2 regions of the Brevibacillus sp. B_LB10_24 genome follow, and region 2 is predicted to be linked to the other one. Evidence: a T-box and tRNA genes for the amino acid it is inferred to sense, from the RefSeq annotation. Region 2 holds a T-box; the other holds one or more tRNA genes.
What was found. A T-box is a leader RNA that pairs with one kind of tRNA and senses whether it is charged. The one in region 2 lies ahead of leuS (leucine--tRNA ligase), so its partner is inferred to be a tRNA-Leu.
Positions count from the first base shown of each region.

Region 1: it has a tRNA-Leu gene. The T-box ahead of leuS (leucine--tRNA ligase) is inferred to sense a tRNA for this amino acid. The anticodon was not compared.

Region 1 covers NZ_JBJQOQ010000013.1:59,331-74,083, forward strand. The annotation lists gene ACI7RC_RS13835 (hypothetical protein) at 1-141, opposite strand, end outside; gene ACI7RC_RS13840 (GntR family transcriptional regulator) at 482-1,150, opposite strand; gene ACI7RC_RS13845 (tripartite tricarboxylate transporter permease) at 1,204-2,724, opposite strand; gene ACI7RC_RS13850 (tripartite tricarboxylate transporter TctB family protein) at 2,761-3,219, opposite strand; gene ACI7RC_RS13855 (Bug family tripartite tricarboxylate transporter substrate binding protein) at 3,290-4,291, opposite strand; gene ACI7RC_RS13860 (2,4'-dihydroxyacetophenone dioxygenase family protein) at 4,330-4,803, opposite strand; gene ACI7RC_RS13865 (SDR family NAD(P)-dependent oxidoreductase) at 4,833-5,615, opposite strand; gene ACI7RC_RS13870 (hypothetical protein) at 5,952-6,464, shown strand; tRNA gene ACI7RC_RS13875 (tRNA-Thr) at 6,775-6,848, opposite strand; tRNA gene ACI7RC_RS13880 (tRNA-Leu) at 6,869-6,955, opposite strand; gene ACI7RC_RS13885 (BMP family ABC transporter substrate-binding protein) at 7,137-8,111, shown strand; gene ACI7RC_RS13890 (ATP-binding protein) at 8,196-10,040, shown strand; gene ACI7RC_RS13895 (alpha/beta hydrolase family protein) at 9,999-10,814, opposite strand; gene ACI7RC_RS13900 (S1 RNA-binding domain-containing protein) at 10,925-11,326, opposite strand; gene ACI7RC_RS13905 (CoA transferase subunit A) at 11,789-12,481, shown strand; gene ACI7RC_RS13910 (CoA transferase subunit B) at 12,503-13,159, shown strand; gene ACI7RC_RS13915 (alpha/beta hydrolase) at 13,234-13,905, shown strand; gene purU (formyltetrahydrofolate deformylase) at 13,953-14,753, opposite strand, start outside.
Region 2 covers NZ_JBJQOQ010000044.1:18,778-33,530, reverse strand. The annotation lists gene ACI7RC_RS25275 (helix-hairpin-helix domain-containing protein) at 1-629, shown strand, start outside; gene ACI7RC_RS25270 (solute symporter family protein) at 638-2,152, opposite strand; gene ACI7RC_RS25265 (DUF485 domain-containing protein) at 2,149-2,466, opposite strand; gene comER (late competence protein ComER) at 2,614-3,507, shown strand; gene leuS (leucine--tRNA ligase) at 3,757-6,225, opposite strand; T-box leader at 6,284-6,517, opposite strand; gene ACI7RC_RS25250 (class I SAM-dependent DNA methyltransferase) at 6,562-7,305, opposite strand; gene rsfS (ribosome silencing factor) at 7,310-7,666, opposite strand; gene yqeK (bis(5'-nucleosyl)-tetraphosphatase (symmetrical) YqeK) at 7,677-8,246, opposite strand; gene ACI7RC_RS25235 (nicotinate-nucleotide adenylyltransferase) at 8,188-8,817, opposite strand; gene yhbY (ribosome assembly RNA-binding protein YhbY) at 8,830-9,120, opposite strand; gene ACI7RC_RS25225 (shikimate dehydrogenase) at 9,125-9,970, opposite strand; gene yqeH (ribosome biogenesis GTPase YqeH) at 9,997-11,127, opposite strand; gene ACI7RC_RS25215 (YqeG family HAD IIIA-type phosphatase) at 11,109-11,651, opposite strand; gene ACI7RC_RS25210 (MFS transporter) at 11,880-13,097, shown strand; gene ACI7RC_RS25205 (hypothetical protein) at 13,109-13,303, opposite strand; gene ACI7RC_RS25200 (peroxiredoxin) at 13,300-13,821, opposite strand; gene ACI7RC_RS25195 (FAD/NAD(P)-binding oxidoreductase) at 13,818-14,753, opposite strand, start outside.

The sequences.
Region 1 (14,753 bases), on a different contig from region 2:
ATCGTTTAATTCAAAGCGAATCGGCTGAATTTCCCAGGCTTCTCTCATCACTTTGCGAAGCATGCTTCGGCCAAAGCTTACACTTGTCGTACGGCTGGCTCCCAGTCGCTCGGGTGTCATGATCTTGCTTGCAGGTCTCATGAGCTCATTCTCCTTCTTCATCTCATATAGTGCATCCAACATCGTTCCCCCCTTTAACCGCCAAAGCATCATTTTCCGATTATCGGAATTGTAATCCGTTTTTATATTTTGCAGACTTATATTAATCGTCTGTTTTTACGCAGTCAACAACAATCTGAAAAATGTTATCTATTTTTTATGAGTGCAACAAAAAAAGGCGCGGTTAAGCGCAAGTCGATGATCGGAAATAAGTACCAAATTCAACAAAAAAGCCTGTAGACTTCGTTCCTTATGGAACCTTGTCTACAGGCTGAGCCTTAGACGCTCGTCTAGGGCTTTGATTTAGCTGTATGGTTAAAAATCAATCCATTAAAAAGTCACTCATGATATCCTGTTTAACTTCTTCAATATGCATGTCCATCAGCTGTTTCGCTTCCTGGATCTTTTTGTCTCTCATGGCTGTTACTATCTTTTTATGCATCTCGATAGCCCGATACGGCCTGTCCAGATTTTTGGTCATGAGAATACCGAACCACTTGACCTGCACTTCCAGGGAATCCATAATCACGATCAGCCGGGTGTTATCCGAATAGCTGATCAACGTGCGATGAAAATTGCGATCGGATTCAAAGAAGGCTGTTGGATTGCCCTTCCGCAGCTCCTCTTCCGCCAGCTCAGCCTCTTCCAACAACCTGAGATAACAATCGTCAGGAATAAACGGGGCTGCCAATTCAACGGCCAGGGATTCCAGCGGCTTGCGGACATTATAAAGGTCCTTGATGGCTTTTTTGCTGGGCGTACTGACAAATGTACCGGAACGCGGCCTCACTTCTACCAAATTATCCAGCTGCAGTCTATTCAAGGCATCACGCACAGGGGTTCGGCTAACGCCCAATTCAGCCATCAGTTCATCATAATCAATGCGCGAACCTGGTTTTAACTGATTATGGACGATTTTGTCACGCAAATACAGATAGACTCGCTCGTGCAGATTCAGATTATCAAATACGCCTGGTTTGAACAATACCATCCATCCTTCAACAATTTTCCTTCATTCATTGTAACAGATCAAAATAAACAATCCTATTCTGATGTGTGTGTACCTTGAATGCTCTGTTTGGCGGACCGCTTATTGTTCAAAACCGACTTGATGATTGGCGTGAATAAGGTGATCAGCGATAAGACCAACAGCAGGCATGTGATCGGCCGCGTGAAGAAAATGTCGTAGCTGCCATCAGACAGTGCGAGTGATCTTCTGAATTGGCTTTCCGCCATCGGGCCCAGAATCAATGCCAGAACAATCGGAGATGCGGGAAAATCCTTTTTCTGCATGAAATATCCGATAACACCTGAGACTAACATGATGCCGACGTCAAAAAAGCTGTTATTGATCGCGTAGGAGCCTACTATGCACAACACGAGAATCACGGGTGTCAGAATTGACTTGGGAATTTCAACGACTTTGGCAAAATAACGGGCCGCCAATAACCCCAGGACAAACATCACGATATAGCAAAAGAGCATACCGACAAAGAGTGTATACACAAGTTCCCCGTTATTTGTAAAGAGCATTGGTCCCGGCTGGAGTCCCTGAACCAGTAAAGCACCCAACATGACTGCTGTTACGGAATCTCCCGGAATCCCCAGCGTCAGGAGAGGAATAAAAGCGCCGCCCGTACAGCCGTTTGCACCCGATTCGCAGGCAGCAACTGCTTCCAATTTTCCTTTACCGAATTCCTCTTTCTCTTTGCTGAAACGCTTCGCTTCATTATAAGAGACGAAAGCGGCTATATCTCCACCCGCCCCGGGAATAATGCCGATGAGGACGCCTAATCCGGAGGAACGAAGGATGGTGGGCAGCATTTTTTTAAAATGGTACCAGGTGGGAAGAATCCGTTCGATTTTCGCCTTCACTTTTTCCCCGACCGCCGCCTCCTCCAAAGTCTTAAACGCTTCCGCAGCGGCAAACAATCCGATCATAACCGGGATATAGGGAATTCCATTCATCAGTTCTTCGATTCCGCCGGTATACCTGGGCAATCCCAAAATGGGGTCCAGGCCGATTGTAGCAACCAGGAGCCCGCCCGTACCCGCGATGAGTCCCTTCAAAATGGACTTCCCCGAGATGCTGGTAATAATACTTAGACCGAAGACGGCCAGCGCAAACGTCTCAGGGGCACTAAATTCCAGCGCCAGGTTTGCCAACACAGGCGATAAAAACATCAGCACAATCACGCTGAGGATTCCGCCGATGGTCGAAGAAAGCGTAGCCGTCCCCAGTGCTTGACCAGCCATCCCTTTCTGCGTCAAGGCGTAGCCGTCAATGGCTGTAGCTGCGGCTGCCGGCGTGCCGGGGGTACGGAGCAAAATGGCAGTAATGGATCCGCCATACACTCCTCCAAAATAGACACCTGAGAGCAGCATTAAACCGGAAACAGGCTCCATGCCAAACGTGACCGGAAGCAAGAGAGCAACCCCCATCGTGGCCGTCAGACCGGGAAGAGCCCCCACAATAATACCGATCACGACACCCAGCACGGAAATCAGCATGACCATGGGCTGTGTGAATATGTGAGTTGCTCCTTGCAGTATATAGTCGAACATGCCATTCTCCTTTCATCAACCGGATTCAATCTGGATTCACGAAAATAAAGCGCCAGTGGGCAAAATGACGTTTAGCAATAAAGCGAAAACAACGTAGATGCCAGCTGTCACTGCAACCGCTGGAACAATCGCCGTCCATTTTCTTTGACCGTCGATCATCCACTTCATGGCCACAAAATACAGCGGAGAAGCAACATAAAAACCCGCCAAATAGATGAGGAAAAAGTACACACTCGTCAAAAGAAGGCCTGCCAAGGATATTTTCCAGTTAATCACATGCGCTTCCTTCGATTCGCTTGTCTCTTTGTTTTCTCTTCTTTCCTTGGCCATTAAGAGAATCGAGAGAAGGATTAATAAACAGGACAGAACCGTCGGATAAAAAGCAGGTCCAACTTCTTCTGCCATAGTTGAAGGGAACTGCCGGGCAAAATAAATGCCCAGAACGCCCATTATAATGAAGAAAACGCTGGCTAATGTCGTTGCGTATCGATTCATTTTCATCCCCCTGCAGCCACCCCTTATTCAAACAACGCGGAGAAGACCCCTCTCCGCGTTGTACCGTGTTCTACTTCTTCAATCCTGACTTGTCAATCAAATCCTTGAACATAGCTGAATCGCTCGTTATCTTCTCCTGGAAAGCAGCATCATCCAGGTAAGCTTTTCCCAGATTCATCTTGTCCAGCACGCTTTGGAAGCTTTGTTCTTTTACCGTTTCCGCTGCAGCATCCTTAAGAACGCTTACAATTTCTTGTGGCGTATCCTTTGGCACACCCAGACCGCGCCAAGTTGATACCGACAAATCAACGCCTTGTTCCTTCAAGGTAGGCACGTCTTTCATATGTTCCAGACGCTCATCCGACATCACTCCCAGCATCTTCAACTTTCCGGAGGTGACATGAGCGGAAACCTCGGCAGGACTTACCATGACGGCTTCAACATGTCCACCAAGCAGCGCCGTAACCGCAGGAGCCGCCCCCTCATACGGAATGTGGCGCAACTTCACACCGCTCTTGTCTTCAAATGCTGCCGCCGCCAAATGCCAGATGCCGCCCGTTCCTGAGTTGGCCACTCGTACCTTTTCCGGATTGGCCTTCGCGTACTCGATGAATTCCTCCAAACTGTTCCATGGTGCATCGGTCCTGACGGTGACCGCTGACGGATCCTGATTGATCATCGTGATCGGTTTGAAATCTTCCGGCTTGAAACTGGCCAGGCCAAGGTGAGGCAATATGGTCACATCCGCTGTAATCAGCGTAACTTTATAGCCGTCTGCTTTTGCTTTTGCCCCTTCTGCCATCCCGACCGCTCCGCCGCCGCCAGTCTTGTTGACGACACCAAACGGCTTGGCGAAGTGAGTTTTTGCAGCATCTGCAAACGCGCGCGCAACCGCATCGGTACCTCCCCCCGCTGAGAACGGAACCAGCAATTCCACTTGCTTGGTTGGGTAATCCACCTTTGCTGCTGCATCAACCTTGCCGGTTGCATCACCGCCGCCTCCACCACATCCGGCCAGTGCCGCCAGAAGTGTGATGGAAACGAGCCCGGTGAGTAAATGATTGAGCTTCATTGAACCCCCTACCTTCCTTGTCTGTTTATGGAAAGGATTTAAAATTGCAGGTCTTTCATCGGGATATTGTGCTTCTCACAGTATTCCTTGTACAACTTGAACTTGCTGAACACATCGTCTTGATAGGTGACTTGATCCTGATCATCCAGATACTGAATGACGCCTTCCAGAATGAACAGCGTGATCATTTCCTCTTCGCCATCAACGACGAGAGTGTGGATGTCTCCTGGCGGCTCGTACACGAAGGTACCTGGTTTGGCGACCCACTCTCTTTCCAGATAACGCCACTCTCCTTGCAGCGTAAAGGCCATTACCTGTCCGCCGGAGTGGCGATGGCGGTTCACGGCTCCACCTGGTTTTACTTTCAGGAGGTTAATCCATCGGCCTGTAGCCAGATCAAAACGAACCGGCTTGAACCACACGCGGTCGCTTTGCGGAACCCACGGGATTTCTGTAGTGTCGATCGCTTGGTCTGGCAGTTGGAACATTTCGGTAAATTCATTCAATGTCATTTGATATTCCCTCACTTTTCCGTCATTTTTTAAGCAATTGGTGTTGCAGGCGGATACAGCATCGGATCACCGGCCAGCAGTCCCCCGTCGATCGGAAGAATGACTCCCGTCACAAAACTGGCTTCCGGTGACGCGAGAAAATCAACCACAGCCGCCACTTCTTCCGGCTTGCCGTACCGGCCCTGCGGTGTACGAGAAAGAATGCGCTCCCGGAACTTTGGATTCTGGGTAGCTCCGGATGATAACGGTGTTTCGATATAGCCCGGACTAACAGCATTTACACGGATACCATACTTTGCCCAAGATACCGCGAGCGATTTCGTCACCTGTACGATCCCGCCTTTGGAGGCAGCATAGGAAAGCAGGTTTTCACTGCCATAGTGGGCAAGCATGGAGCTGAAGTTCACAATCGACCCTTCGTTCGCTTGCTTCATATAAGGGTGAACGGCTTGGCACATGAAAACGCTGCCATTTAAGTTTACTTGCAGGACAGCCATCAATTCCGCGTCCCTTACTTCAGCCGCTGGTGTTCGTCTGATGATTCCGGCGGCGTTCACCAGGATGTCGATGCCCCCTAAAGCTTCCGCCGCTTTTTGGGCGATATCTCGCGCTTGCTCCTGATCGGCTACATTGCCTGCGATAAAGTGGATGTCCGCAGCTTTTTCCCTCAACTGATGGACGAGTTCCCTTCCTTTCTCCTCGGCGATATCCACAATGGCAACCGCATACCCTTTTTCGACAAATCGATTTGTAATCGCCAATCCTAGACCGGAAGCACCTCCTGTAACAATCGCTGTACGTCTCTTCTCCATCAGAGCCCCTCCTTAGAAGACTTAACCTCACTGAAATCTAATGTCTAATGTATCAGATTGTTGCTTGTTGATTATATTACGTATCCGCTCCCATCTTGTCAATGAATATTTTTTATTTTTCATCGCTTTAAAATTGCAGAAATACTTCCGCTTCACCTGTCCTATCGTTCGGCCCTGCACCAAGGGGAACGCCTTCCAATTGCCCCCAAAATGCGAAGCAGTACCATTCAGCAAGGCCACTTCGATATTCGTTCATTCCACAATTGAGGCAACATGCGAAAACCATATATAATATACAGAAGCAATAATTTTATAATTCTTATAGGGTGAGCGATGTTGAAAAAATATGTATATGCAGGGATTTTACTTGGAACTGTCGTGTTAGCAGCGTGTACTACAAATGAGGAAACAGGAGGACAGGTAACAGAACAGATGACAGAGGATTTTGCTGCCGGACAAACAGTAGGAGCTGAGCCTTTGGCAGACGGGAAAACAGCAGAAGTTAAGCCTTTGGCAGACGGGAAAACAGCAGAAGTTAAGCCTTTACCTAACGGACAAACTGCAAAAGTTGAACCTTTATCTGAAGGGAAAACAATTAAAATCAGGTTTTTATCCGATGAAGGTGAAGTAGCTTCGGCGGCTCCTTTAGAATTGACTCAAAAACAAAAAGAGGATTATTACAAGCAATATGTTGAAATTGCAGCTCAGGTAGATGCGGAATACCCTGGTAAGGATCTTACTGTTGTACCTATCGATGAGTTTAAACCGGAAGATTGGATTGAACCGGAAGAATTTCGAAAAATATGTATTGCAAGGGCTCATGCAATCATTGTTGATGAAACCCAATAATAGAATCCTAAAATTCCCAAACCCCTCAAGAACAGAACGCCTCGCGTTCCGCCGCCCCCTTTGTCGAGCAACTTTTGCATCGATACTGCCTTATGTAGTTGTGTTTGAATTTCCTCCAGACGAACGTGGCCGTTTCTTCGGTTCGCGTTTTCCTGTTAAAGACATACCAAAAACCCCTTCCATTCGTCTGAAACAGACAACGAAAGAGGCTTTTTATGTACCGTTCATTCAATTCGCAACGAGGTGTACGCTGTATCCACGTTTAGATATCATGACAAGAACCGCATCTTTGTGCGGTTTTTCACTGTAATGGTGCCCCCACGCGGAATCGAACCACGAACTGATCATTACGAGTGATCTGTTATACCGTTTAACTATAGGGGCAACTCATTTGTTTGTTGGGATGGTGCGGTCGAGAGGACTTGAACCTCCACGGTGTTGCCACCACTAGAACCTGAATCTAGCGCGTCTGCCAATTCCGCCACGACCGCATTCTATGAAATCTTATTAGCTTGGCGACAAAAATTAATATACCATCTATTCTTTTGAAAGTCAATAATAAAACTTACCTTTTTTGAAAAAAACATTGTGAAGGATTTCGGAGGAATTTGTCGAATCTTGTCCAAATGCTGGAGAAAGGGTCGGAGGTTAGGAAAGGAGTCGATTTGAGCTATGATGAAGTATATCTTTCGGCTGCCTGTATTGGTTGTTATTGTTGCCGTATGTCTACTCTTCTTAACGCTCTTGTTCCTTTTCAATTTAAACCAAATCAGATCGTCAAATTCCGGGGCGCACAACACCGTTCGGATCGCTCTGCTATTGGAAGGCCCCACTTACGATCAGGGATGGAACAGCACTGCGCTTGAAAGCTTGCAGCAGTTGGCAGATACATACAAGTTCGAACTGACTGTAGCTGATAATATGAATGTTGAACAGATATATTCTTCCGTTTCTGCGTATGGAAAGCAGGGGTACGATCTGGTGATCGGGCACGGCGTTATATTTTCAAGCCCTTTTACTGCAGCCGCCTCCCGCTTTCCGCGGACGCGCTTTATCACGGTAAACGGAACAGCCGCTCACCCGAATCAGACAGTGGTCCGCTATGACTTGTGGTCCGCCGGTTTTTTGGTAGGCAAATTTGCCGCCATGATGAGCAATAACCATAAAGTTGCCTATTTGGCCGTCGATAAACCGCAAGAAATCGCTCAACAGGAGGGCTTTAAGGCTGGTGTGGCAACCGCTGACGATTCGACTGTGACATACGTCCAAAAATTGCCTGACTTTTCATCGAAAGAGCAAGCTTTGCAAGCCACCCGCAGTTTGATTCAAAACGGGGTTGACGTGATCTACACAACTGGCGACAGCTTCAACTTGACCGTCATTACAGAAGCCCAGAAAGCCAATATTTACGTCATCGGCTACGTCAGCGACCAGCGCTTTATCGCTCCGAACCACGTCCTGACCAGTTTGATCCTGGACGTAAAACAGGTCTATAACAATCTGATTGAGCGATACTTCAACGGCCAATTGCCTGCCGGTGAAATCTACTACGGACTGGCGGAAGGCGGAGTGCATTTGGGCCCATTCGGTCCGATGGTCCCTGATTTCATCAAGGAAAAAATGAATGCAGAAAAACAGCAATTATAAAAAGAAACGATCGAACTCATCTCGGAGAAGCAGTCAAGGTCTTCGAGAATCAAGCACGAAATACATCTCCAGGAGGCAACAAGCATGTCTCGCTTTCGTTCTCTGGGATTTCGCAAACAAATGATGCTAAGCTACCTTGTGATGGTCCTCTTGATCTGCTTTCTTGCCGGCTTGTTCAGTTATCAGATGACCGGCCTGATTTCGCAGGAGATGTTCCTCGCCAAGAAGATACAGCCATTGACGAGCACATTGGTGGAAGTGAAAAACCAGTTGTACAGCAAAACCTTTAACTTGAATATGTACATTGCGACGCAGCAGCCTGATTATCTGAAAAAATACGAAGCGCAATTAATCAACCACAACCAGCTTAACCTGCTGCAAAAGACAAACGAAAATGAAGAACTCTTTCTCGTCATTGACCTGTTACGCGATCTGGATTTCATCTTTTTAAATAAAATCAACCCTCTGCTGAAAGAGGAAAACGTACAAGCCATCAATTACGTTCTGGAAGAGGACGTGGAGCCGCGTATCTCCCGGCTGGAACACGGAATGAACAGGTCGCTCCGCTTGTTGGAACAGCAGACCGAATGGGAATTCGAGAAAACGAACGACAGCCTGCATGCATCCTTGAGGATTACCTACACACTCTCCGTCATCTCCATTCTGTTCGGCACTTTTTGCGCACTTTACTTCCGCCGTCAGCTCCTTCTCCCGATTCAATCCTTGATTACTGAGGTTCGCAAAGTATCAAGCGGCACTTTTGGCCAAAAAGTAAGCTGCAGCGATCATGATGAATTTAACGAGTTGGCACAAGAGTTTAGTAAAATGTCGCAAAACATTTCGGAGTTGTTTCAACAGGCCCTTGAGCAGCGGCGGGTGTTGGAGACAGAAAAAATTGTTCGACAGCAAATTCTCGATTCCCTGCCGGTCGGGGTGATCACCTGCCATTATCCGACCTCGGAAATTCACATGAATGAGAAGGCAAAGGAACTGGTCATTCTGGACGAGGGCTCATTCCCGCTGTCCCCGGAAGGATCGATTTCGCCATGGGAGCAGCCCGCCGCGGAGGAGACCAACTGTTGGTTTGAAAATCGCAAAATCATCCTGTACCACCAAAGGGGCGGCACCTTTTCCGCTCTGGTCTCCTACGCCCCGCTCCTGGATAAAGACCGGGAGACGATTGGCTGGATTGTCGTTTTGACCGACATCACCGAGCAGGAAAAGGTCCAGGAATTTATCAACCAGTCGGAGAAGCTGTCCCTTGTGGGCAAACTGGCTGCCGGCGCCGCCCATGAAATCCGCAACCCGTTAACCGTCATTTACGGCTTTATCCAGCTGCTGATGGGAAAATTGACAGACGCTGAGAAAAAAGCGTACCACATTCCGCTCATTTTAAAGGAAATAGAACGTGTGAATCAAATCGTCACCGAAATGCTGCAGCTCTCCAAACCATCGCGGCCTGATTATCGTAACGTGACGATCGGGGAAATCTTTGGGTCCATCCTGCCCCTGATGAAGGGAGAGGCACTGCTGCATAATATCGAAATGATCGAATTGTACGATCGGGAGATAACGATTCAAGCTGATGTAGAGCAATTAAAGCAAATTCTTCTAAACCTGATAAAAAACGGGATTGAAGCCATGCCGCATGGAGGGACGCTCTCCATCGACAGCAAAAAACAGAACGGGATGGTATACTTGTCTATCCGGGATACCGGGATCGGGATCTCTGCCGACAACCTGCCTCACGTCTTTGATCCTTTTTTCTCCTTTAAAGAACAGGGAACGGGACTTGGCCTGTCCATCTCCATGCAAATGGTCAAGAACCACGGCGGAAATATTCACATCGAAAGCCGGGAAGGAGAAGGGACGACTGTTATCATCTCGCTACCGGTCAACCCGATCAACCCGGTCGGCCTGCGCACCTGACAGGCTGTTTGTCCGGCGCAGCCAGGCAAACATTTTGACCGTGTACTCTCGGATCTGCGCGGAATCAAACAAATGTGCCGCCCCTTCAACCAGCCACAGCTCATGCGGTTTGTTGTGGGCGGCCAACGCCTCGGCCAGCTTCACAGCATGCGTCTTGCTCACGTTCTCGTCCTCTGTGCCGTGGATGATCAAGACCGGGCAGGAAACCTCGCCGGCCCGGTAGACGGGGGATCGCTCCAGGTACGCCTGCCGGTTTTTTACCGGATGGCCGACAACTCGCCGCAGCATCCTGCGCATATCCACCCGTTCCTGATACGTCAGAAACAGATCGCACACCCCTGCCCAGATCACGGCACTGTGAAAGCCCGGGCATTCGATGGCCGCCAAGAGCGCCATCATTCCGCCCCGCGAAAAGCCGTACAAGCTGATTTGATCGGCGAGAACCCAGGGAGAGACCTTTAGCAAGGCAAAAGCGGCATACACGTCGTGACGTTCCGCTCCGCCAAACTCATCTCTCCCCTCCGCTCCCTCATTTCCTCGGTAATGAGGGGCAAAAACGAGGTAGCCAAAAGCTGCCATTTGCGAAATCCGCTCCATCCGGACTTTGCCGATCTCCCTCATCCCGCCTCGACAATAGAGCAAAGCCGGAAACGGACCGGCACCGTCGGGAACGGCCATAGCCGCCTTCACGTGCAGGCCCTGACTGTCATACGTGACCGTGTACAGCCTCACCCCCGGCAGGACCGGTTCCAACTCTTCCTGTTCCACGATCATTCTCCGCTCACCTCCTCGCCCACTTGCGGCTTTATTTATGGATAGCTTTCCCCAAATACAAAGAAGAGGAACGAAGCGTTCCTCTTCACTCAAGCGTATTTATGAAAGGCCTAATAGCCTCGTTTGCTCTGCTTTTTATTGATGGTGGCAAGATTTTCTTCACTGTGCTTCAGCCACTTCTTCAATTTGTCCTCAAAGGAACTGGCACTGTCACGTTTGTTGTAGCCGCCGCGAGGGCCACCGCCACGGCGATCATCACGAGAGCTGGTCTCTGACGCCGGCAATGCGGCGCGAACGGAAAGCGAGATTTTTCCAGCATCATCGATGGAGAGCACTTTTACTTTTACGGTGTCTCCAACGGAAAAGTGTTCATTAATATCTTTGACAAATCCGTTAGCTACTTGGGAAATATGGACCAAGCCTTGTTCTGTGTCAGTCACGGCAACGAACATCCCAAACGGTTTGATCGCTGTCACTTTCCCCTCAATGATGCTTCCCACTTCTACTGCCATCAAGTTTGCACTCCTTTTAGCTTTTCAAAAAATAACATCTGGCTCAATTTCTAAGTATAGCAGAGAATACGTAAGAAAGAAAAGCCTGTTTTCTCCCAGTCAGGCCCCGTACAGCAAATTTTCAACTGCTTGTCTGCACGATTGGCACCATCCCTCTGAAAAGTCCTCCTCCCCTGATTTTCGCTCTCTTTTTTATGAGCCGTTCACCTAAAATGGATACCTGTTTCTTAGGAATTCGAGGGGTGGGTAAAATCTGTCCCCCGAAAAGGAACATTTGTCAGCCAGATTTTGCGAGAAGACGAAGAGGATGTATTGCAGCTTCGCTGGGCAATTGAAGGACAATAGTTTCCCTTTCCCGCCTACCCAACATTTGGTACAATGAGCGTAACGGATTTATGACAACGATTATATTCTGAAAACAGGGAATCTTCCAAAAAGATCGGTAGAGTGGGAGGGAATTACATGGCACAAATTTTTACATCTTATTCCGAGATCGTAGCCGATATCCACGACGGCGCTACGCTCCTCGTCGGCGGCTTCGGGTTGGTCGGCATTCCCGAAAACCTGATCATCGCGCTAAGGGACAAGGGAGTAAAAAACGTAACGGTCGTTTCCAATAACTGCGGTGTCGATGACTGGGGACTCGGTCTCATGCTGCGTGAAAAGCAAATAAAAAAAATGATCTCCTCTTACGTTGGCGAAAACAAGGAATTTGAACGCCAGTTCCTCGCCGGCGAACTGGAAGTGGAGCTTACTCCCCAAGGGACGCTCGCCGAGCGCATCCGGGCTGGCGGAGCCGGTATCCCCGCATTTTACACGCCTGCCGGTGTCGGGACTCCGATCGCGGAAGGGCTGGAAACGCGGGTATTTGACGGCAAAGAGTACCTGCTCGAGCGAGGCATTACGGGCGACTTTGCCCTGATCAAAGCGTGGAAGGCAGATAAGCTGGGCAACCTGGTATACCGCAAAACAGCGCAAAACTTCAATCCGATGATGGCTGCCGCCGGAAAAGTAACCATCGCTGAGGTTGAGGAAATTGTCGAAGTGAGTGAACTTGATCCGGAACACATTCACACTCCCAGCATTTACGTCCAGCGCTTGATCCAGGCCCCCCGCTTCGAAAAGCGAATCGAACGGCTCACCGTACAAAAATAAGCGAAAAAGAGGAGGATTTTCATGGCACTTACTCGCGAACAAGTGGCGATGCGGGCAGCCCGGGAAATTCAGGACGGCTTCTACGTCAATCTGGGTATCGGCATGCCGACGATGGTCGCCAATTATATCCCCGAAGGAATGAATGTGGTACTTCAATCGGAAAACGGGCTGCTCGGCATCGGCCCCTACCCGACCGAAGCGGAAGTCGATCCCGACCTGATCAACGCCGGGAAAGAAACGGTTACGGCAATCCCGGGAGCGGCTTACTTCTCCAGCGCAGAATCATTCGCCATGATTCGCGGCGGACACATTGACCTGGCGATTCTGGGGGCGATGGAGGTTTCCGCTGAGGGCGATTTGGCCAACTGGATGATTCCGGGTAAAATGGTAAAGGGAATGGGCGGCGCCATGGACTTGGTTCACGGCGCCAAGAAGATCGTTGTGATCATGGAGCACGTCAACAAGCACGGCGAACCGAAGATCTTAAACCAATGTGCGCTGCCGCTGACGGGCAAAAAGGTCGTAAACCGGATCATTACGGACCGCGCCGTACTGGATGTGACTCCGGAAGGATTGCTGCTGGTAGAAGTCGCTCCGGGGTACACGCCGGAGGATATCCAGGCTTGCACGCAGCCTCCCCTGCGGGTTTCTGATCAGATCAAGACCACCTCCCTATAAAAAGCTGTGTCAAAAGCCAACTCCAACTGCCTGATTCGGCAACAGGAGTTGGTCTTTTCGAAAGGATGTCCACGATGTCTGCGTTTGGTTGTTTAGTCCTTCACGGCTTTGCCGGCGACGTTCACGAAGTGCTGCCTCTGGCTATGGCTCTGCAAAAACAGGGCTATACTGTCGAATGCCCTACACTCGAGGGGCACGGTGCCGGACGCCTCCTGCTGAGTCAAAGCAGGCGTTCCGACTGGATCGATTCAGCCGTAGAAGCGTACAAACGGCTGAGCCTGCGATGCGATAAAATCGCGGTAATCGGCTTCTCCATGGGGGGCCTGCTAGCCCTGCAGATCGCCTCCCGCCATCCCGTGCACCACCTGTTTACGCTCAACACCCCTTTTTACTACTGGGATATCAAACAGGCTGCTGTTAATCTGCGCAACGATTTTCGCACCCATCTCTCCCGTTACATGAACGGGATGGCAAAATTCCCTATACGGAGCATGCTGGAGTTTCGCATGCTCCTGGCGGAAACGAAGCGATTGCTGCCCCGGGTGACATGTCCTTATGTGATCGTACAGGGTGAGAAGGACGACACGGTACAGGCGGTCAGCGCCTGCCACTTGCAAAAACACGTCGGAAGCGCTGACACGCGTCTCCTCTCCTTCCCCGAATCGGGTCACCTGATCTTGCACGGACCCGAGGCAGAAGATGTGATCAGACACGTATCCGAGATCCTGAAGGAACGAATGAAATAACAGGAGCTAACGGCATGCAATTCAAACCAAGACCGTCGTCTCTCCCCTTAGGGAAAGACGACGGTCTTGTTGTCATAGACCAGGACGCGATCTTCCAGATGCCAGGTGACCGCCTGTGCCAGAACGGTACGCTCGATTTGCCGTCCCTTCATTTTAAGCGCCTCGACATCGTCCCGATGTGTCACCCGCTGGACGTCTTGTTCGATGATCGGACCTGCGTCAAGCTCCTCCGTCACGTAGTGGGCGGTAGCTCCGATCAGTTTTACGCCGCGCTTGTACGCCTGATCGTACGGCTTTGCGCCGACGAACGCCGGCAGGAAGGAGTGATGGATGTTGATGATTCGCTGCGGATAATCCCGCAGGAACTGGGGTGAGAGGATTTGCATGTACCGGGCTAGAACGATCAGGTCGATATCCTTCATCAGTTCCATCTGCCGCCGCTCTGCCTCAGCCTTTGTCTCGCTCGTGACAGATATCACATGGTATGGGATGCCAAGCGCTTCTACCGTTTCCCTCATATCAGGATGATTGCTGACGACCATTGCGATATCGGCGTGCAGGGCACCCGACTGCCACTGCCACAGGAGTTCCAACAGACAGTGATCCTCCTTGGATACGAAGATGGCGATCCGTTTGAGCCTGCGGGCCTCTACGAGCGTCCAGTCCATTTGAAACCGGTTTGCAATCGGCTGAAAACTTCGCTTTAACTCTTCGCATCTTTCCTCTAGATTGGGCAGGTCAAACTCGATCCGCATAAAAAAGCGGCCGCCCTCAGGATCGGTCGAGTATTGATCCGACTGTGAAATATTCGCGCCGTTTTCGGCTAAGAATTGGGATACAGCATAGAC
Region 2 (14,753 bases):
TCACGCTGTTTGTACTTGTCTCGTTCTTGTTCTATCCGGGAGGGCCCAAGGATGCCCCCTCACTTCCGCTGCCCGCCTACGCCGCCGCGGAAGCAAGTAAAGACACGCCCCTGCCCGTGGAGAATGTGGAGAAAAAAACAGATAGCCCGCCTGCGCCTCCGGCTGTAAAGTACGTTGACGTAAAAGGGAGCGTCAAGCAGCCTGGTGTCTACACCTTCTCCGATAACGAGCGGATTCAGCAAATGATTGCCAAAGCCGGAGGATTTTTGCCAGAAGCTGATGCAGACTGCGTCAACCTTGCCCAGCCGCTCACGGACGGCATGGTGATCTTTATTCCCGCCAAAAACGCCCAGTGCGGCCCGTGTGATACCCTCGGTCGAACCGCTGGTACTGCAAGCGGAGGTTCCTCGAGCGGACAGGCTGCTTCGGGCGGCGACAAGGTAAACTTGAACACGGCCACCCTGCAGCAGCTGATGACGCTGCCCGGAATCGGCGAGACCCGGGCACAGGCGATCCTCGCGTACCGCGAGCAGCATGGCCCGTTCTCTTCTCCGGAACAGCTAAAGAAAGTAAGCGGAATCGGCAACACTACGTTTGACCGGCTGAAAGACAAAATTGCCGCTCCATGACCAAGGCGTTATCCGGTATGCTTGATCCCGGTATGGGCTTTTACCAGGATCTCGGTGTGCTTTCTCTGTTCCTCCGGTGTCGCACCGCCGCTCAGAACGGTACCGAGGTAGCAGGCCAGGAATCCGAGGGGGATTGAGATGAGAGCTGGATTCTTTAACGGGAATATGGCCTCTTCCATCACATTGCTGCTGAGCAGGATCAGGCCGACAGAGCTGATGAGTCCGGTCAACATCCCTGTAATTGCACCTTTTGTGTTAAATCGCTTCCAGAATATTGTGAACAGAATAACCGGCAAATTCGCGCTGGCGGCAACGCAGAAGGCGAGGGAAACGAGGAAGGAGACATTGAAGTTTCGTGCGCCCAGCGCCAGCAGGATGGAAATGATGGATATGCCGATCGAGGCCCACCGCGCAGCACGCATCTGTTCTTTTTCCGTCGCCTGGCCATGCCGGAGCACATTGGAGTAAAAATCGTGGGCGAACGCGCTGGCGGCTGAGATAACCAGTCCTGCCACCACTGCCAGAATGGTGGCAAATGCGACCGCCGAAATAAACGCCAGGAAGAAGTCTCCGCCAAGGTATTGTCCCAGCAGCGGGGCTGCCAAATTGCCCGCTTTATTCTCCGCAATGATGACTTCCTTGCCGACAAAATAGGCCGCACCGTAGCCTAAAATTGGCGTCAGCAGGTAGAACACCCCGATCAGCCAAGTGGCGATGACAACTGATTTGCGGGCAGTTACCGCATCCGGCACCGACAGGAACCGGATGAGAATATGCGGCAGCCCGGCTGTTCCGAATACCAGTGCCATATTGAGGGAGATCGAATCCAATCCGACAGCAATCGTCGTGGGAGGCGGCGGCGCAACCATCTCCACGCCCAGTTTGGCCTCCACCTGATTAAACATCTCTACAGGGTTGAAGTGAAAATGGGCCAGTACCATGATCGCCAGGGTAATTGTCCCGAACATCAGCAGCACTGCCTTGACGATCTGCACCCACGTGGTCGCAAGCATGCCGCCGGCCACGACATAGATGGTCATAAGAATTCCGATGATGATGACGGAAGTGGTGTAGTCAATGTCAAGCAGCAGCTTGATGATCGCGCCGGCGCCAACCAACTGGGCGATCATGTAGAAGGTGCTGATCGTAATCGTACTGAGAGCAGCCGTAGAGCGAATCGCCTTCACGTTAAACCGCGACGCGATCATGTCTGCCATTGTGTATTTTCCCAAGTTTCTGAGCGGTTCGGCGACCAGCAGCAAGACGACCAAATACGCTACCAGATAACCGATGGAAAAGAAGAAGCCGCTGAAACCGTTTAGCGCTATAGCACCGGCAATACCGAGAAATGAAGCTGCCGACATGTAATCCCCTGCGATGGCAAGTCCGTTCTGCCAGCCGGTAATCGATCCGCCGGCGACGTAGAATTGACTGGTCGATTTGTTCCGTTTGGAAGCCCAGTAGGTGATAATCAGCGTGATGAGGATAATGATCACAAACAAACTGAAAGCGGTTCCATTCATCCGGCCTTCACTCCCTTCCCCTCCGCCTCTTTCTTCACTTGTTCGACTATCTTGTCAAAATTGGTTGCCTTGCTCGCGTACAAGTGGCAAATGATCCAGGTCATGGCAAATTGGGCAAAAGCATAAAGATACGCCCAGTTGATCGCTCCGATTGCTCTTCCGTTCAACGAGGTCGTAAAGGCTGTCAGCAGGGGGAGCATAAAGTAGAAAACGATAAAAAAGATGGTTGCCGGGATGATGAACGATTTTTTTTGCCGCATCAATTCCCGGAAAGCGGGTGATTGGACCACTTTGTCCCAATCAGGTTGACTCATGCATTTTCCTCCTTCTGGTTCCCAATTTTGCAAAGATCGATTTCCAATCTCTGCCTATTTTAATTTATTACAGTATTCTGCCAATTTCAACACACATTTCTTGCATGTCTGCCGCCTGGGGCATTTTTCCTCCCCCGCTGTCATACTATGCAAAAAAGAAGATTCGATAGGAGGATTTCCATGCAGGTTGGCTTTATCGGTACGGGCAGTATGGGGGCCATCCTCATTGATGCTTTTATCGCCGCCCATTCACTCACACCCGACAAGATCATCGCCTTTAATCGGACGCCCGATAAATTGACAAACCTGGCTGCTCGACATCCCGGCCTTCGGGCTGCAAACTCGAATGCTGAAGTAGCGAAAGAGAGCGACATCGTGCTGCTTTGCGTCAAGCCGCTGGAGTATCGCCAGGCACTGGAAGAACTGGGAGATACCTTGACGGAACAGAAGATCCTCGTGACGATTACGAGCCCCGTCCAATTGGTTCAATTGGAGGAGCTCGTCCCCTGTGCCGTCGTCCGGGCTGTGCCGAGCATTACCAATGCCGCTCGCAGCGGACTAACACTGATAGAGTTCGGCCAGCGCGCCACGGATGGACAGCGGCGGTTGGTGCTCTCCCTGTTCTCCCGGATCAGCCAGCCGCTGGAAGTGTCTGAGCGTTTCTTGCGGATTGCCTCCGATCTTAGCAGCTGCGGTCCTGCCTTCCTCAGCTATTTGCTGCAGCAGATGATTCAAGCGGCCGTCGATGAAACGGGCATTTCCCGGGAATCGGCCACATTTCTCACCACGCAGATGGTCATGGGCTTTGCCGATCTCCTCCGTCAGGACGTGTTCTCCCTACCCTCCCTGCAAGAGCGCGTCTGTGTTCCCGGAGGCATCACAGGTGAAGGTTTGATCCCCTTGCAGGAACACCTTCCCGGAGTGTTTCAAGAGGTATTCAGACGAACTCACGCCAAGTTTGCCGAAGATCGTGAGGCGATGAGCGAACATCTGAAGCTTGCAGCAACAGAAAGGAACGAAGCAGCCAAAGAATCTGTCTGATCTGGCAGCCGGACCTCAAAGCGTGCGGCTGCAGCCGATGAGCGAAAGCAGCACGTATGACGTATGGCCGTATGGTTCCAAAGCGTGCGGTCGCAGCCGAAAAGCAATAGCTGCACGTATGCCGCATAGAGGTCGTCGGAACGGCCGGGAAAACAAAAAAAGAGCGCCCCTTTCTTTGGGACAATGGTGAAAAATTGTCCCAAAGAGGAGCAACTCCTTATGCTTTCTACCAGTATAACGGCAGGCTTTTTAACCGACGACGATATTGACCAGTTTGCCGGGGACCGCAATCACCTTTCTGACGGTCTTCCCTTCGATCAGGCCTTTGGCCTTGTCGTGGCCGAGCACGAGCGATTCCAGATCTTCTTTTGACAGGCCGCTCGGCACGACCAGCTTGTCGCGCACCTTGCCGTTTACTTGCACGACAATCTCCACTTCATCGAGCACAAGGGCATCGGCTTCGTAGCCGGGCCAGCTTTGCTCGTGTACAGAGCCGGTCTTGCCGATCAACTCCCACATCTCCGCTGCGATATGCGGTGCAATCGGCGCCATCAGCACGATCAGCGTCTCCAAAGCGAAGGCCAGTGTGCCGCGGTCGGCTTCCTCGGGATAGGCGTACAGCTTGTTGACCAGTTCCATAATCGTGCTGATCGCCGTGTTAAATGTGTACCGCTCGCCGATATCCTCGGTAACCTTTTTGATCGCGTGGTGGGTCATCCGATACAATTCTTTTGCATCCGCGCCAGACGGGTCGGCCGCGGCAGTCCCGTTTCTCATCATGTCCGCATGGGATTCGACCAGCCGCCACACGCGATTCAGGAAGCGGTAGCTGCCCTCTACGCCGGTATCGGTCCAATCCAGGTCGCGTTCCGGCGGCGCGGCGAACAGAATGAACAGGCGGACTGTATCGGCTCCGTACTTTTCAATCATCTCGTCCGGACTGACCACATTTCCTTTCGACTTGGACATCTTCGTTCCGTCCTTGAGCACCATGCCCTGGGTCAACAGGCTGCGGAACGGCTCCTCGCAAGAGATCATGCCTGCATCATGAAGCACCTTGGTGAAGAAACGAGAGTACAACAAGTGGAGGATCGCATGTTCAATTCCGCCGATGTACTCGTCTACCTGCATCCAATTGTCCACATTCTCCTTGGCGAACGGAAGCGCCTCGTTTTGCGGGTCGGTATACCGCATGTAGTACCAGGAAGAATCGATGAATGTATCCATCGTATCCGTCTCCCGCCGGGCCGCCTTGCCGCAGCTTGGACAAGTCGTGTGGACAAACTCGTCCGATGTCGTCAGCGGATTTCGCTTGCCGTCAATGACGACGTCTTCCGGCAGCATAACCGGCAGCTGATCCTTCGGCACAGGAACGACGCCGCAGCTGTCACAGTAGATCATCGGAATCGGGGCACCCCAGTAGCGCTGGCGGGATACCAGCCAGTCGCGCAGCCGATAGGAAACCGTCGGACCGCCAATTTCCTTTTCTCCCAGATATTTGGCGATCGCTTGAATCGCCTCGCGATTTGGCATGCCGTCGAAGATGTCGGAATGAATCAGCGTGCCTTCCCCGGTATAGGCGGCATCGATGCCAATTTCCTCTACCAGCATTTCGCTGTCCGGATTGATGACTGCTTTGATCGGCAGCTGGTATTTTTTGGCAAATGCAAAGTCCCGCTCGTCGTGAGCCGGCACGCCCATTACCGCGCCCGTACCGTAGTCCATCAGCACGTAGTTGGCCACCCAGATCGGCACCTGTTCGCCTGTCAGCGGATGTTTGGCGTAGGCGCCGGTAAAATGGCCCACCTTTTCCGCATCGGCGGAGGTGCGGGAGATGTCGCTTTCCTTCTTCATCTGCTCCACAAAGTCGGCAACCTGCTTTTCCTGCGGTTTCCCGGCAATCAGGCGGGGAACGAGCGGATGTTCAGGTGCGATCACCATGTAAGTAACACCGTACAGTGTATCAGGCCGCGTGGTGAAAACGGTGATCTTCTCGTCAGCCAACTCTGGCAGGGTAAAGGTAATATTGGCCCCTTCGCTTTTGCCGATCCAGTTCTTCTGCATCGTCCGAACTTTTTCCGGCCAACGCGGCAGGTTCTCTAGATCGTTCAGCAAGCGCTCGGCATAATCGGTGATTTTGAGGAACCACTGCTCCAAGTCCCGTTTTGTCACTTCCGAATCGCAGCGCCAGCAGCGGCCGTCAATCACCTGTTCATTGGCCAAAACAGTGGAACACTCCGGACACCAGTTGACAGAAGCCCGCTTCCGGTAGGCAAGTCCGCGCTCATAGAAGGTCAAGAACAGCCACTGGGTCCATTTGTAGTAATCGGGAGAGCAGGTGGTTACTTCACGCGACCAATCGATGCTGACCCCCAAACGGTGCAGCTGCTCCTTCATGTGGTTGATGTTTTGATACGTCCACTTCGCCGGGGCGGCGCCAAATTTGACGGCTGCATTCTCCGCCGGTAGACCAAAGGCATCCCAGCCCATCGGATGGAGCACTTGATAACCGTTCATCCGTTTCAGTCGGGCGATAATGTCCCCGATCGAGTAAACCCGCATATGACCTATGTGCAGGTGACCGGAAGGATAAGGAAACTGCTCCAGGCAGTAGAATTTTGGTTTTGATTTGTCTTCATTTGTCTTGTGGCTTTGTCGTTCCTTCCAGACCTTTTGCCACTTTTGCTCAATCAAGGCTGGATCGTATTGCTTTGCCATAGAAAAGCCTCCCTCAACGACATGTAAATAAAAAACCTCCCATCTCCAACAGCATGCTGTCAGGGACGAGAGGTTACTTTCCCGCGGTACCACCCTACTTGACGAACGAGTCTCTGCCGTACGCCCACTTGTGCTTCCGTAACGTGGAAGGGTCGCTTCACCATACGCAGCCTCGCAGCCTTCCGGTGAAGAGCTCAAAGGCGAGTTCAGAAAAGATTGGGTTGACTTGCACCATCCGCCAACTCTCTTTATGCCGAATCCATTTCCTACTGCTCCTCGTCATTGCCAATCATACTCATCATTACCAATCATTATAGTCAGAGATGTCGCTTCCTGTCAACTTAAGGGGCGGCGTGCCGAAAAAAATAGGCGTTCACTCTCGGGAGTCGGCGGCAACCAGGTAAAATCCCCCGTGATGACAATATCTTCAAAGCCAGCTGCCCTCAGCCACCCGGCCAGCTGGATCGGCTGGTAGGTGCGCTGGACGTGGACCTCTTCCATCCTGCGGAACAGGTCTCCGCGCTCTTGGATGAAGAAGGTAAGCTGATGCTCCACTTCAAGCCGCTCGGGTTCGCAGCAGCACTGCCAGATGTAGTTGATCTCGTTACCCGTTAAGGTAAACGTGTTGTCGCCAAAGACCTCTACGATCTTGTAAGGGCTGTGAACGTCGAACAAAAAAGTCCCACCGGGCCGAAGCTGGGCAAATACGCGCTCAAACGTCCGCTCGACATCCCCCTCTTCGAGCAGGTAGCAAAGCGAGTCGCAAAACGAAATCACCGCATCTGACTCCGGCAGCGCCAGCTCCCGCATGTCCTGTTCGACCCAGGTGACCAGCGCCTGCTCCCGCTTCATTTTTTCGTAGGCGATCGAAAGCATTTCGGCGGACAAATCTACACCCGTGACCTGGTAACCCCGCTTGGCCAGCGGAATGGCTAGATTTCCCGTACCGCAGCCTAAATCGATGACGCTCTTCGGCCGTCCCGTTCTGCTCCAGACCGCTTCCGCCCAGTCCAGCCACTCGCTGTAGGGGGCATCCGCCATCAGTGCGTCGTAAACGGCGGCTAAATGCGTGTAAGCCACGGCCTTACGCCTGTTTGCTGAGGGAGACGTGTTCCGCCTCGCTCCACAGCCGTTCGATATGGTAGAAATCCCGCTCTTCCTTGTGGAAGACGTGTACCACGACGTCGCCCAGATCGATCAGTACCCAGCGTCCTTCATCTGCGCCTTCGATGCCGCGAACCTGATATCCATGCTTGTAGACTTGATCGCGAATTTCACCTGCGATCGCCTGCACCTGCCGTTCGTTATTGCCGTGACAGATGATAAAGTAATCGGCGATGACCGACAGCTTGCTGATATCCAAGGTCAGGATGTTTTCCGCCTTCTTGTCCTCTGCCGCCTTCACAACGAGGCGGGCCAGTTCTTCGATTACATTTGCCACAAAACCCCTCCTATCGGTTGAGTTGATCGTTGTATGCTGTCAGGGTAAGCGGATGGACCCGCTTTTTTTGCTCGATCAAATGGGTGATCGTGCCGCCGAGGGCCTCAGCCAGAGCCAGATTGAGGTCGCTTTCGGCCAGCCGGCGGATGTTGTCCACACCGGGATACGCCCGGCCCGGTTCAATGTAGTCGGCCACACAGACGACCTTTTCCAAGAGGGACATCCCCGCCCGGCCAGTCGTGTGGTAGCGCACCGCCTGAATAATCTCCGGGTCGTCAATCCCCAGTTCGGTCTGGATCACGATCGCTCCGACGAAGGCATGCCACAGCTCCTTGTCGCCGGTCAAAATATCCTCGGGAAAATCGTAACGCAGCAGGTATTCGCGCATCCGTGCCATCGGCCAGCATTTGCAGTAGTCGTGGGCAAAGCCGGCCAGCTCCGCCTTGTCCGGATCGGCGCCGAAGCGCTTCGCCAGCTCGCGGGCAGATGCAGCCACGCCAAGGGTGTGGGTGTAGCGCTTCTCATTCATCTGGGCGCGAATCTGTGCCAGCAGCTTCTCCCGATTGTACAACAGCTCCATACAACCCCTGCTCCTTTATATAGTCTGTCACGGCGGCGGGTACGAGATAGCGCAGGCTTCTCCCCGCTCTCACCTTTTCGCGGATCAGCGTAGACGAGAGATCCCAAGCCGGCATGTCGACAAATGTCACGTAACGGGCCAGCGCAGCCTCGTCGTAATCCGCTCGCGGGCGGGCCAGGCCGACAAAGCGGACCAGGCTGACCAACTCTTCGATCATGTACCAGCTTGGCAGCATCTCTACCATATCGCCGCCGATGATAAAGTAAAACTGAACGTCCGGATAGAACCGGGTCAGCTCCCGCATGGTGTCGATCGAATACGACGGACCGCTTCGCCGGCATTCGATGTCCGTCACCCGGAAAGCGGGATGGTCGGCCGTAGCCAGTTCCGTCATTCGCAGGCGATGCCTCGCTTCCGCCATGCCTTTGTGCTCCTTGTGGGGCGGAATGTAGGCGGGCATAAACCAGACTTCATCGAGCCCGACCTGTTCCCGCGCCTGTTCTGCCGCGAGCAGATGCCCGTTGTGAATCGGATCAAACGTTCCGCCCAGTATCCCAATCCGTTTTTGCATCGTTTCCCGTCCTTACGGAAGCGTAATCGTTTTATGTTCTACAGATTCCTTATATAAGACGACAGTGTGGCCGATCAGCTGGACCAGCTCGGCACCGGAGCCTAAGGCCAGCGCTTCCGCAACCTCGTGCTTGTCGTCCAAGTTGTTTTGCAGGATCGATACCTTGATCAACTCGCGAACTTCCAAAGCTTCCTCTATCTGCTTCAGCATATTTTCGTTCACTCCGCCTTTGCCCACCTGAAAAATCGGGGTCAGGTGATGGGCGAGTGAGCGAAGATAGCGCTTTTGTTTTCCTGTTAACATCATATCATCCTTCCAAGCGTTTGAGCACCGACTCGCGCATCAGCTCCGTCGGTGCAGGCTGCCCGGTCCACAGCTCGTAGGCAAGCGCCCCTTGATTGACGAACATCCCGACGCCGGAGTGTGTTCGGGCACCAGCCTGCCTCGCGTGACGCAGCAGTTTTGTCTCTAATGGATTGTAAATTAAATCGCTGACGAACAGCCGCTCATGCAGCCACTCCGCCGGTATCGGCGTCTCGTCGACATGGGGATGCATCCCGATCGAAGTGGTGTTGATCAAAAGCGTAGCGGCCTCCACAGCCGCTTTCAGCTCGGTGGAGCCGATCGTTTTCACCGCAGTGATCGATTTCAGCTGTTCTGCCAAAAATTCCGCCTTTTCCCGCGAACGGTTGTATATCTGCAGCTCTTTTACTCCTTGGTCAGCCAAGGTAAAAGCGACCGCCCGGGCCGCGCCGCCCGCTCCCAGGAGCACAACCACCTGGTCTGTGAGATTGATCTTCATCTCTTCCACCAGCGAGCGGACGTACCCAAGCCCGTCCGTATTGTATCCGATCAACTGCCCCTGGTCGTTGACGACGGTATTGACCGCGCCGATCTGACGAGCCAAGGGATCAATCCGGTCGAGAAAAGGCATGATCGCTACTTTGTGCGGAATCGTCACGTTGACTCCCCTGAGGCCGAGTGCGCGGATGCCGGCCACGGCGTCTTTCAAATCGTCAGGGGCGACGTCGAAGGCCGTGTAGGCAAACTCCAGGTTCTGTGCGGCAAAGGCTGCATTGTGCATCAGCGGAGATTGCGAATGGCCGACCGGATGGCCCAACAACCCCACCAATACGGTTTTGCTCGTTATCATCTCTATTCCCCCCAGCGGTGCTCCCGTTAGATCAGCGCTTTGCGGACGGCAACGCCGACGCCTTTCGGGACGTGTACTTCCAGAATGGCTTTCTGTTTGCCCTGCAGCGTAACCCAACCCAGGCCGGAGATGACGATGTCAACCGGGCCGGCGCTCTCGATCTTCAGCGTATGTCGAGTAAACGGCGGCAGCAGCTTGACCGCTTCGCCGACTGGCGGAGCCAGGAGCTCGCCATGGTGTTTCGCCATCAGTTCGTCTGCTTTTTCCAGCTTGGTGCGGTGAATCGGCAGGGCGTTGGCGACGTAGACGACAAACGGCTGACGTTCGCCGCTGACGTAATCGATCCGCGCCAATCCGCCGATAAACAGGCTTTGCCGATCGTTTAATTGATAGGTTTTGGGATTGACCCGGCTGATCGGCGTCAGCTTCCGCAGGTCCTGCGGGGTGACCATATGGCCGATCTGATCCCGATTGATGATCCCGGGAGTGTCGTAGATAAAGCGCCCGTCATCAAGCGGGATCTCAATCTTGTCCAGCGTCGTTCCCGGGAACGGAGAAGTCGTAATCTCCACACCCGCAGACCCGTAATCGTGGATGATCCGATTGATCAGGGTAGACTTGCCGACATTGGTGACCCCGACGATATATACGTCCCTGCCCCTGCGAAGTTCCCCGACTCGCTGCAGCAGTTCGTCGATCCCCTGTCCCTTTACGGCACTGACCAGCACGACGTCGACCGGGCGAAGTCCCAGCTGTTTGGCCTCGTGCTGCATCCAGTTGCGGACGCGGTTGGGGTTGATGCTGCGCGGCAAAAGGTCGACCTTGTTGCCGACGAGCAGGATCGGATTGTTCCCGACGAAGCGAGGCAGTCCGCGCAGCCACGACCCTTGAAAGTCAAAGATGTCGACGACCATAACGACCAGGCTGTCCGTAGCCCCGATGCCGTTTAAGATCCGCAGAAAGTCGTCGTCCTCCATGTCGACCGGCGCCACTTCATTGTAGTGTTTGATCCGGTAGCAGCGCTGGCAGATGACGACGTCCCGGCTCAGCGCAGATACGGGGGCGTACCCCTGCTTCGTCTTGTCTTCCGTCTGTATGGCGACGCCGCAGCCGGCACACTGCAGCGGCTCATCCGGGCTCACGAATGGTTCTTCCACGTAATCAATCCCTTTCTGCGCATCCAGTAAAGCGCAATCCTTTCCATGCGGCGGTTAAACCGGGTCCAAAATCCGTCGGTACTGGCAACCGGGACAACGAGAATCGTGTGGAACCCGAGCAAATTTCCGCCCAGGATGTCCGTAAACAACTGGTCCCCGATCACCACAGTCTCTTCAATCCGCACATCCATCTCGCGGATTGCGCGCAGGAACGCCCGGTTTAGCGGCTTGCGCGCCGCCCAGATAAACCGGATGCCGAGCGGTTCGCAAAAGCGCAGCACGCGCTCCTGATTGTTATTGGAGACGACCGTCACCTGTATGCCGGCCTCGCGCATGCGCGACAGCCACGCCAGCACCTCCGGAGTAGCCTGTGGCCGATGCCACTCGACCAGTGTGTTGTCCAGGTCCGTGATGATGGCCCGGATATTTTTCGCTCGCAATTCTTCTATATCAATATCGTGAATTGTCTCCACGAATTGGCTCGGCATTACTTTTTTGATCAGCCTAAGACACCTCCAAAACATCCCGTCAAGGCCTGCTTTACTCTGTTCAGTATGTGATTATCGGGACTAACTATATCACATCTGCAGCCTTGTTTGCAAAAGAAAACGGCCCCCATAAAAGGGGCGAAGGCAAGGAGAGGTTGCCTGCAATCGAAATTTTTGTATTTATTATTTAGCGAAGGCAGGTTACGCTATTACAGACTTCTATCATTCTTGTTATTACGAAATGGACGAAGCGAGGTCTTATTCATGTCGATTCTTACTTCCAGCAATGCAAACCAGAGAAAATTGCTGTTCAGCGCAGGGCTTAGCTGGCTGTTCGATGCGATGGATGTGGGGATTATCTCCTTCATCGTCGCCGCGCTGACTGTCGCCTGGGACCTCACCCCGCAGCAGGTGGGCTGGCTGACCAGCATCAATTCCGTCGGGATGGCCGTCGGAGCGGCGATGGCCGGGATTTTGGCGGACCGCTACGGGCGAAAAAACGTGCTGATCGCCACTCTGCTCATCTTTTCCGTCGCCACCGGGTTGTCGGCACTGGCCCATTCCTTTCTGATCCTCTGCGTGCTGCGCTTTGCGGCCGGGGTGGGACTGGGCGGCGAACTGCCCGTCGCCTCGACGCTCGTATCGGAGTCCATGCCTGCAGCCCAACGCGGACAAGCCGTCGTGCTGCTGGAAAGCTTTTGGGCAGGCGGTTGGCTATTGGCTGCACTGGTCGCTTACTTTGTCATCCCTGTGTACGGGTGGCAGGCGGCTTTTGTGATCGGCGCCATCCCGGTGCTCTACGCCCTGTACCTGCGCCGTTCCATCGAAGATTCCCCGCGTCATACGGCAGTTCGCGGGCGAAAGGAGCGCTCCTTTGCCGAAAATCTGTCAGCGATTTGGAACCGCGAACACCGCCGCTCGACCATCATGCTGTGGATCTTGTGGTTTACCGTCGTGTTTTCGTATTACGGCATGTTCCTTTGGCTGCCGACCGTTATGGTCATGAAGGGGTTTAGTCTGATCAAGAGTTTCGAGTACGTGCTGATCATGACGCTTGCTCAGCTGCCAGGGTACTTCACGGCCGCCTACTTTATTGAGCGGTATGGCCGAAAATTTGTCCTGGTCCTCTACTTATCGATGACGGCACTCTCCGCCCTCTGGTTCGGCAATGCCGGTTCCCTGCCCGCTTTGCTGGCATCCGGCATCTTTCTCTCCTTCTTCAACCTGGGAGCATGGGGCGGCCTGTACGCCTATACGCCGGAGTTATACCCGACGACGATACGCTCAACAGGGGCAGGCATGGCCGCTTCTATCGGCCGCGTCGGCGGAATCGCCGCCCCGCTCCTGGTCGGCCTGCTCGTCGCCGCCAAGTTCAGCATGGCCTGGATTTTCACGATGTTCTTCAGCGTGATCCTGATCGGCGTCTTGGCGGTCGCCTTCCTCGGACAGGAGACCCGGCAGCGGGAATTGGCAGATGAATAGCGCAAAGCGCCTCAGTCTTCATCGGACTGAGGCGCTTCCTGTTCCATCCGCCGCCTCACCTGTTCCCTTGGCGACCAGCAGTCGAAGCGGTAATGCGGCTTTGTCTCATACGTAAGCCTGGCGCAGCGGTACGACGCTCTGCCGTTCCCCTTCTCGACGCGAAAGTGCTCGCAGGTGGCACAACAGTGGTAGCGGTTCACATTCATTGCAGTACCCCGAGCATCTCTTCCGTCGTTGGAACGCCCCTTCGTGCAAAAGCGATCTTTCCCGCTTTGTCAATGACGTAGACAATCCGCTGCTGGGCGATCAGTCCGAGCATTTTGGGGACAGCGTACCGCTTCCGGATCGCTCCTTCCCGATCCGCGATCAAGGGAAAGGAAAAGTGATATTGCGCGGAAAACCCCTGATGCGTCTCAAGGGAACCCGGGTTTACGCCGAACACCGCCGTATCGCTTCGCTCAAACTGGTCGATATCCGCCTGTACGGCACAAAGCTGCTTGGTGCAGACGGGCGTGTGATCCCGCGGATAAAAGATCAGCACGACGTTTTTCTTCCCGATATAGTCTGCCAAACGCACTTCGCCGCAGGTACTCTCGGCCGTGAACAAGGGCGCACTTGCTCCCACTGGCAGCATGGCTGTCGCCTCCCTTTGCCCCTTGGCTTCATCTTGACTCAAGTGTACCTTGCCTTCGTGCCGGCGGGCAATCCCCTTCTTCCCTCTCACATGTGCCCTTTCATCATGCCCTGCCAATACATCACCGGCAGCACGTGTTTTTTCAGCAGGTACATGCTGTAGCGCTCCTTGGACTGGTCAAACCAAAAGGTCTCGCGGGGATTCAGATCGTAGTCAAATTCGGCCAGCACCAGGTTGCCGTACCCGGTGACGAGCGGACAGGAGGTATAGCCGTCGTACTTCTCGGCAAGCGGCTTCCCCTCCATCTGGGCGAGCAGATTACCCGCCACGACGGGGGCTTGCTTGCGGATGGCGGCGCCCGTCTTGGAGGTGGGCAAATTGCTGCAATCTCCCAAGGCAAATACGTTGGCAAAGCGCTTGTGCTGCAAGGTATGCTTATCTACGTCCACCCAGCCGGCTTGGTCGGCGATCAGGCTCTTCTGAATGAACGGCGGGGCGTGCATGGGCGGTACGACGTGAATCATGCTGTACGGGAGCACTTCCAGCTCCCCCGTCTCGACGTGCTCAAAGACGGCCTCCTTGGCATCCGGCTTGATCTCGATCAGATTGCGCTTGAACTTCGTGATGATCTGCTTGCGCAAAATGACCTGATCCAGGGTAGCGGCGTATTTCTTGACGGCGAAAATGGTTGGGCTGGCCGACGCAAAAATCACTTGGCAGTGCTGTCTGATCGCCCTTTTGCAAAAATACTCTTCCGCCAGGTACATGATTTTCTGCGGGGCGCCGCCGCATTTCACCGGGGTATTGGGCTGAGTGAAGATCGCGTTTCCCCCGGTAAAGTTCCGGATGCTCTCCCATGTGCTGTCGACGAGGTCATAGGAATAATTGCTGCAGACGCCGTTCCTGCCCAGGGTTTCCTGCAGACCTTTGATCTTGTCCCAGGCTACGTGGATGCCGGCGGCCACCACCAGATAGTCGTAGCGAACGCTCATCCCCTGTGCAGTCACGAGCCGATTCTCTTC